2 regions of the Streptomyces sp. NPDC045022 genome follow, and region 1 is predicted to be linked to the other one. Evidence: riboswitches for the same ligand, from Rfam matches in the RefSeq annotation. Region 1 holds a riboswitch; the other holds the start of a gene.

Region 1 (4,330 bases):
CGCGCCGAAGCGGGTGCGTGGCGAGGTCGGCAGGTGGAAGGAGCGAGTGCGATGAGCCGAGCGAAGCAGCGTCCGGAGCCGGCGGATCGCCCGGAGGACAGGGCGTCCCGCCCGAGTGGGCTGATGGACCTGCTGGGTGTCGCCGCGGTGCTGCTGGAGGCCGACGGCCGGATCGACATGTGGAGTCCGCAGGCCGAGGAACTGTTCGGCTACACCCGCGGCGAAGCGGTCGGGCAGTACGCGGCGCCGCTGCTCCTCCACCCCGAACACCAGGACGCGGCGATCATGCTGTTCGCCGAGGTGATGGAGACCGGCCGGGGCTGGGCGGGGGCGTTCCCCGTCCGGCACAAGGACGGCAGCACCCGGATGGTCGAGTTCCGCAACATGCGGCTGACGGACAACCTCGGCGACCACTACGCCCTGGGGCTCGCCACCGACCGTTCCACGCTGCGGCAGGTGGAGCGGGACGTGGCTCTGTCCACCCGGCTGGTCACCCAGGCCCCGATCGGACTCTCCGTCCTGGACACCGACCTGCGGTACGTGGCCGTCAACCCGGCCCTGGCGTCGATGCACGGCGTCCCCGAGGCCGGCCACATCGGCCGGAGCCTGCGCGAGGTCCTCCCCGGCCCCCAGTTCCCGGCCGCGGAGGCCGGGATGCGGAAGGTCCTGGAGACCGGTGTCCCCGTGGTGGACCAGCAGGTCGTGGGTCGTACGCACGCCGACCCGGACGAGGACCACGCCTGGGCGGTGTCGTTCTATCGGCTCGAGGACCACCACGGGCGCGTGCTGGGCATCGCCAACGTGGTGGTGGACGTCACCGACCGGTACCGGGCAGCCCAAAAGGCCGACCGGGCCCAGCAGCGCCTGCGCCTGGTGGCCAACGGCTCGGCCCGCATCGGCACCACGCTGGAGGTGGAACGGACCGCACAGGAACTGGCTGACTTCCTCGTACCCGACCTGGCCGACATGGTGGCCGTGGACCTCCTGGACTCGGTACTGCAGACGGGGCGCGTGGACGTGGGCGAGGGTCCGGCGTTGTTCCGCGCCCTGGCGGTGAAGACCGCCTACCCCACCGAAGCCGCTCAGGCGATCGTGCCCCCCGGCCGCCTCACCGCCTACCACGCCGACCATCCGGCGTCCCATTGCATCCGCACCCGCCGCCCTCAGCTGATCACCCACCTGGAGGGTGGCGACCTCACCCGTATCGCCGCCGACTCCGACGCCGCCCGCCTGCTCGCCCGGGCCGGTGTCCACACCGACATGACGGTCCCCCTCATCGCCCGCGGACAGGTCATCGGTGTCATGGCGCTGGCCCGTGCCCGCAACCCCCTGCCGTTCGACGAGGACGACCTCACCCTCGCCTGCGAACTGGCCGCCTCCGCCGCGTTGAGCATCGACAACGCCATCCTGCACCAGCACATCCGGAGCGCCGCCGAAACCCTCCAGCGCAGCCTGCTTCCCCGACTCTCGCCGCGTCACCCCGGTCTGGAGGTCGCCGCCCGCTACCGGCCCGCGCAGGCCTTCAGCGAGGTCGGCGGCGACTGGTACGACGTCATCCCACTCGACCGGGACCGCACCGCCCTCACGGTCGGCGACGTCATGGGCAGCGGCATCCCGGCCGCCACCACCATGGGCCGCCTGCGCACCGCCACTTCCACCCTCGCCGACCTCGACCTCGACCCGGCCCGGATCCTCACCCACCTCGACAAGATCACTAGCGGTCTGGATCCCTACATCGCCACGTGCGTGTACGCGGTCTACGACCCGCATCACGCCCGATTGCACATCGCCTCCGCCGGCCACCTGCCCCCGGTGCTGGTGCGGGCCGGCAGACCGGCCGAACTCCTCGACCTGCCCACCGGCATCCCCCTGGGCGTCGGCGGTGTCGCCTTCGAGACCAGCACCCTCGACCTGAATCCCGGGGACCAACTCGTCCTGTACACCGACGGACTGGTCGAAACCCGTGACGACCCCATCGATGAACGCCTGAAGGACCTCCTGGGCCAGCTGTCACCGCCGTACCCCTCCACCGAGGAGACCTGCGAGCGACTTCTGCGGCAGCTCCGGGACCCGGCCGGCCATGACGACGTCGCCCTTCTCATCGCCCGCGCACAGCCACTGGCGACTGCCTGAAACGCCACCCGGGCCCCGCCACCGCTGACCCATGACACCCACCGCCCCCACAGGAACTCGCACTTGCCGGGAGAGGAAGATCACGCAAGGTGGCGCGGTCTTGGCGGGGCACCCGTCGCGCGGTACGGTCTGTCCGGTATCGACGACGGCGAGACGGAAGCCGGTGGGAATCCGGCACGGTCGCGCCACTGTATGCGAGATGCCTTCCGAGGCGTCGCGTGAGTCAGACCCGTGGCCGTCGTCCCCTGCACCACCGAGACGGGACGCGAACTCCCGGAGGAGGTTCTGCCATGGCGCAGACCGTCGCCCAGCCGACAGCCACCACTCCCGCCATCCCCGCCAAGCTGCCGCTGAAGGCGATAGCTCCCTGGGCGGTCTTCTTCGGCATCCTGATGCTGATCCTGCTGTACTTCGTCGGCGCCGAGCAGGGCGCCACCTCCGTGTTCAGCGGCACGGACGTCCACGAGTGGGTGCACGACGCGCGCCACCTGCTCGGCTTCCCCTGCCACTGACGCGAGGGACGCCGCACCCCCATGAACTCCGCAACGGTAAGACACCTCCTCGTGCGGGGCATGCTCGCCGGCCTGGCCGCCGGTGTGCTCGCCCTGATCGTCTCCTACCTCCTCGGTGAGCCGAACGTCGACAAGGCGATCAGCTTCGAGGACGCCCACTCCCACGAGCACGAGATGGAGGTCGTCTCCCGCTCCCTGCAGTCCACCGCCGGTCTCGCCACCGGTGTCCTCCTCTACGGGGTCGCCTTCGGCGGCATCGCCGCGCTGGCCTTCTCCTTCGCGCTGGGCCGCGTGGGCCGCTTCTCCCCGCGAGCGACCGCGCTGCTGCTGTCCGGCTGCGCACTGCTCGCCGTGTACGTGGTCCCGTTCCTGAAGTACCCGGCCAATCCGCCGTCGGTCGGCGACCCCGACACCATCGGCAAGCGGACCACCCTGTACTTCCTGATGATGCTGCTCAGTGTCCTCCTCGCGGTCGCCGCCACCATCCTGGGCAAGCGCCTGGCGCCCGGTCTGGGCACCTGGTGGGCGACCGTGGTCGCGGTGGCCTCCTTCGCCGTCGTGATCGGTCTGGCCTACGAGTTCCTGCCCGCCGTCAATGAGGTGCCGAAGGACTTCCCGGCCACCCTGCTGTGGCGGTTCCGCCTGTCCGCCCTGGCCATCCAGGGCGTTCTGTGGGGCGGGTTCGGGCTGCTCTTCGGCGAGTTGGCCGAGCGGAAGCTGAACCCGAAGCCCGCGACAGCCCCGTCCGGGCGGACAGTTCCCGTCTCGAACTGAGCGGTCGTGCATGACGTGAGGGACCCTCGGAACCATCCGGGGGTCCTCTCGCGTGCCCCATGTCAGGGCGCCGCGGCGGTGCCCGACGCGTTCAGGGGCTGCCCGAGCCGCAGATTCCAGCGTCCGACCCGTCCGCTGAACTCCGTGGCCGTCAACGGCGGTACGTCGAGCCGCCAGAAGGCAGCCGCGGGCAGGCCGAGGACATGTGTGACCGCGGCCCGTACGACCTCTGGCTCCACCACGGCGACCGTACGGCCGTCCGTGTCCTGCGCGGTGTCCAGCCAGCGCCCGACCCGCTCGCACATGTCCCGCACCGACTCCCCGCCGTGCGCCGACCAGTCGGCGTCGGCGAGCCAACGGCCCACTGCCTCCGGTTCGGCGGCTACCACCTCCTCGAGGGTGCGGCCTCGCCAGCGGCCCGCATCCAGACCCGCCAGTTCCGGCGTCGCCGTGCCGTCGAGGCCGAGCGCCGCCGCCGTCTCCCGGCAGCGCACGCTCGGGGAAACGGTGACGCGGGCGTACGGGGACAGTGTCCCGGCCGCCGAGCGGGCGAGGGCCGCGCCGACATCGTCGACCGAGTCGCCGTCGTAGAAGCGGGCCTGCCGCAGCGACGGGCTCGTCGCGGGCGAGACGAAGGTGACGCGGCTGGTCACGTGGCTGCTCCTCCTGCGGCTGCTACGGGGTGCGGGTCGCGGGTCGCGCATTTGGCGTCCCGTTCGGCCGGCCGACGGGCCGTGTACGCATCTCCTCGTCACCCCGTCGGCTGGCGAACATAGCATCCGCGGGATCCGCAGCTTTCGCGGATGCGCGGCCCCGCGCGATCGGTGGCCGGGCCGGGAACACCCCGGCACCGTGCGCTTCGCCGGACGGCGATGGCCGCTCCGGCCAGGCGGACTTCCCCAACTCGCCCT
Region 2 (4,330 bases), on a different contig from region 1:
GGACGCCGTCGTCGGGGGCGTCGTCTGCGGCCTTGACGGAAGCATCGCCGGGGCTGTCGTCGGCGGCATCGACGGAAGCATCGCCGGGGCTGTCGTCGGCGGCATCGACGGAAGCACTGTCGCGGGTGCCGGCGGCGGATTCGACCGAAGCGCCGCCGAGGGTGTCGTACGAGATCTCGTACGGCGGTCGGTCGTAGAGGACGGGCGGTCCCAGCAGTCCGAACCGCAGCTCGTACCGCCGCATCAAGCCCCACTGCCTTCCCGCACGGCCGGGACCGGCCGCGCTCCCCGGCGGGCGTGCGCCCGCCGTTCCCTGGCGCATTCCCGCCCTGTCCACAACGGTTTCCCGCCACCTTCTGTTCACCGATCCGGCTCCGGATTCCACCCGTCCCACGGCTTCTTCCGCTGCCGCCGGGCGACTTCCGGCCAACCGGACCGCGACCCGCCGTCGAACCGTTGGCCGCATGTTGCCCATCGAACCGTTGGCCACATGTTAGCGATCCGTTGGCGGATCCTGATGTGATCATTCCATCGGATCCGGCTCGACGGCGCGCGCGTAAGTCGCGTAACTCGGGGGAGTGTCGCCGCAGGCTGGATCCGGGGACACAAGGGGCCCCGGTCGGCGGAGGTGAACGACCGGGGCTCCGTCCCGTTCCCCTTGCCGGGCCGCCGGACTCCCTCTTGCGACCGGTGAGTTGCGGGTGACGTCCGTACGGCTCAGCCTCCGGTCCAGCCGCCCGCCTGCACGGCCCCGGCGCCCGCGCACGGTTCGGATGACACGGCTTCAGATCACACGGCTTCAGATCACACGGCTCAGATCACACGGCTCAGATCACACGGTCCGATCACACGCTTCAGATCACCGGCGGACGTCCGAGCCGGGTGAGCCGCCACACCGTCCGCCAGCGCATGGGCCGCCGCTCACCGGCCGGCTCCCGCACCCCCTCGAGGAACCCGCCGAACCATGCTTTCAGCCCCGCCAGGGAGCGGGTGCGGGCGAGGGTGAACAGCGTCCACACCCCCAGGTGCACCGGGATGAGCGGCAGGGGCAGCCGGCGCCGGACGAGCCAGACGCGGTTGCGGGCGTTGACCCGGTAGTAGATGGCGTGCCGGGCCGGTGAGGTCTTGGGATGCCGAAGCAGCAGCTCGGGGGCGTACCGGATCGTCCAGCCCGCGTCGGTGGCCCGCCAGGCGAGGTCGGTCTCCTCGTGCGCGAAGAAGAACTCGGCGGGCCAGTCTCCGGTCTCGGCCAGCATCGCCATGCGCAGGGCGTGCCCGCCGCCGAGGAACCCGGTGACGTACCCCCCGCGCATCGGATCCGACTTCCCCACGCGGGGCACGTGCCGCTGCTGGGTCTCGCCGTGCTCGTCGGCGATACGGAAGCCGACGATGCCGAGGCGGGGATCGGCGGCGTACAGGTCCCGCACCCGCCGCAACACGTCGGCGTCGACGAGCAGTCCGTCATCGTCCAGCTCCACGACGACATCGATGTCCCCGTACTTCCGCAGCCGCGCGAGGGCGACGTTCCGGCCGCCCGGGCAGCCGAGGTTCTCCTCCACGTCGATGGTGGTGACCTCGCCGGGCAGGGAGAGCCTGCGGGCGAACTCCGGCAGCCGGCAGCCGTTGCCGACGATCACGATGCGGGCCGGGGCGAGGTCCTGCTTGGCCACGGACTCCAGCAGGGCGTCGACCTCGGTGGGCCGGTTGCCCATGGTCACCACGGCGACGGCGATCCTCGGCTCCACCACGTCCCTCACCCCATCCGGCCGACGGCGGCACCGCGCCATGACCGCGCGGCGTCCGCCGTTCACCAAGATGTTGCCTCAGGTCCGCGGGTTCACCCGACGCCGATTCACTTTGCGGCGCCTTTGCTCCCATTTTGTCCGCAGCGAAGGAGCGGGCTCGCGGGCCGACGCCCTCCTTCCCCTTCCCCCGTCGGCCCACGTCGTCGGCGACACTGAGGCTCCGGAGTTCGCCTTCCTCAGCCCGCGTCGGCGGCGCGGACGGTCCAGCGCTCCTCGACCCTGGCGAGGCGCCAGTACGCGATGGCCACGGCCCAGACGACCACGAACAGGCCGACGATGACGTAGCCGACGTTGTCCAGGTCCAGGGCCGCGATCCAGCCCGTGACGTCATCGTGCAGACCGAGCTTGTCGTGCAGGACGCCGACCAGCTCGATTGTGCCGACGAAGAAGGCCACGGCGATGGACAGGCCGGTGATGGTGAGGTTGTAGAACACCTTCCGCACCGGGTTGGAGAAAGCCCACTGGTAGGCGAAGTTCATGAACGTGCCGTCGAGGGTGTCGAACAGGCTCATGCCGGCCGCGAACAGCAGCGGCAGGCACAGCACCGCGTACCACGGGAGCCCGGCGGCGGCACCGTTGCCGGCCAGGGCCAGGAGCAGGACCTCTGTCGTGGTGTCGAAGCCGATGCCGAAGAGGAAGCCGAGCGGGAACATCTGGCCCGGGCGGCGGATGGACCTGGTGAGCCGGCCCAGGAGACGGTTCATGAAGCCGCGCGAGTCGAGGTGCGCCTCCAGCTCCGCCTCGTCGTAGCGTCCGGCTCGCATCGCCTTGAAGACGCGCAGGATGCCGAAGAGCGCGACGAGGTTGAGGGCGGCGATGAGGTACAGGAAGCTGCCGGAGACCGTGGTGCCGACGGTGCCGAGGACCTGGTGGGTCCGGGAGCCGTCGTTCATCAGGGTGCCGGCGAGCTTCGCCCCGCCGGCGACCAGCGCGGCCATGACGACCACCACGCTGGAGTGCCCCAGCGCGAACCAGAAGCCCACCGACACCGGCCGCTTGCCGTCGGCCATCAGCTTGCGGGTGGTGTTGTCGATCGCCGCGATGTGGTCCGCGTCGAAGGCGTGCCGCATGCCGAGCGTGTACGCCGTGATGCCGAGGCCGAGGCCGAACGCCTTGGTGCCGACCTCGTAGTGCTTCGGGATCACGAGCAGGAACAGGATCCCGAAGGCGACCACGTGCAGGGCGACGATCACGGCCAGGAGACCCGCGGTTCGGACGGTGTCCTCGCGACGCCAGCGGAAGGAGGGGGTCGCGGCGGCTTCGGGCACGCCTTCGGACGCGGTCATGCGTTCACGCTCCAGCACCTCGTGGATCAGCTTCGTGATGCCGTGGCCGGTCTCCTGGCTGACGGGTCGACGCGCCCGCCCCTGCCTTCCCGGCTGTGCGGCCAGTGGCGTGTAGGGGGCGGGAACTTCCCGATCACAGTGGCGAGGGCCGCTCCGGATTGAGCCCTGAGGGGCTGTCACCGGTCTTCCCGAACACCACGGCCCGCTCACCCTAGGCGGCGGCGGGTGGCGGCTGCAAGGCTGCACAGCTGGTCAGGTATGGAGGTGGCGGCCGCCCGCTGCGATGATGGGCCCATGCATCTCGTCCCCGCGGAACGTGCCGGGCAGCGCACCATCGACGGCCATCGGGTCTGTGACGCCATCGCCGCCGTCGGCGAGCCGGAGCGGGTACGCGCCTGGGCCGACCGTTTCTCGCTGCTCTCCGATCCCGGACGTCTGTCCCTGCTGCTCGCCCTCCATGAGGCCGGCCCCATCGCCGTCTCCGATCTCGCCGTCGCCACCGGGATGCGGGACACCGCCGTCTCCCAGGCGCTGCGCCTGCTGCGGACCGCGGGCATCGTCGAGGGCCAGAAGGACGGCCGCGTCGTGCGCTACCGGCTCGTCGACGGATCGATCTCCGAACTGCTGAAGCACTGCGTCTCACGCCACTGACGCGGCCTCACTCGGCTTGACGCGGCCTGACGCGGCTTGACGCGGCCTGACTCGACTTGACGCGGCTTGACGCGACACCGAGGCCGCTGCGGTGGACGCAACAGCCGGTCTATAGAGTGATCATGACCGATCGTCACTGTTGCCGGTACGTCAAGGCAGCGCGGCGGCAACCCGCCGTACACAGAAACACAGGGGGACACATGCGTCCTATACACAAGCGCGTCGGCACGATCCTCGGCATGGGCGCGATGCTCGTCGGCGCGGCGCTCACCACGGGGGCCGGCACTGCCAGCGCCATGGACCCGGACGGGTCGTACACCATCACCATCCACAATTCCAAGGGCGACGTGATCGGGTACGCCCGCTGGAACGCCGACCCGCAGCCCGCCCCCAACATTCCGGGCGACGCCCTCATCGCCAAGGACGTGGCCGCCGACGGCTTGGGAATCGAGGCGGAGCTCAGCAACGGCCGCATCGCCTCCACCAGGGGCCACGACTCCCCCTACATGAAGATCGTCCCCGGCAACCTCCCCGAGGGGCACGCGTACAAGCTGCGGGGGTGCATCGTGACCAGCACCTACCGGGAGT

What was found. Region 1 has a riboswitch for cobalamin ahead of AC07C1_RS02040 (CbtB domain-containing protein). Riboswitches for the same ligand answer to the same signal wherever they lie in the genome.
Region 2: linked by a shared signal. The riboswitch ahead of nicT (Nickel transporter NicT) and the one ahead of AC07C1_RS02040 (CbtB domain-containing protein) in region 1 are both predicted to bind cobalamin.

What each region holds. Positions count from the first base shown of each region.
Region 1 covers NZ_JBWKIR010000001.1:481,796-486,125, forward strand. The annotation lists gene AC07C1_RS02035 (SpoIIE family protein phosphatase) at 52-2,133, shown strand; cobalamin riboswitch at 2,242-2,387, shown strand; gene AC07C1_RS02040 (CbtB domain-containing protein) at 2,424-2,645, shown strand; gene AC07C1_RS02045 (CbtA family protein) at 2,667-3,419, shown strand; gene AC07C1_RS02050 (histidine phosphatase family protein) at 3,482-4,072, opposite strand.
Region 2 covers NZ_JBWKIR010000017.1:68,626-72,955, reverse strand. The annotation lists gene AC07C1_RS27180 (BTAD domain-containing putative transcriptional regulator) at 1-244, opposite strand, end outside; gene AC07C1_RS27175 (glycosyltransferase family 2 protein) at 855-1,748, opposite strand; gene nicT (Nickel transporter NicT) at 1,982-3,091, opposite strand; cobalamin riboswitch at 3,119-3,306, opposite strand; gene AC07C1_RS27165 (ArsR/SmtB family transcription factor) at 3,386-3,742, shown strand; gene AC07C1_RS27160 (hypothetical protein) at 3,943-4,330, shown strand, end outside.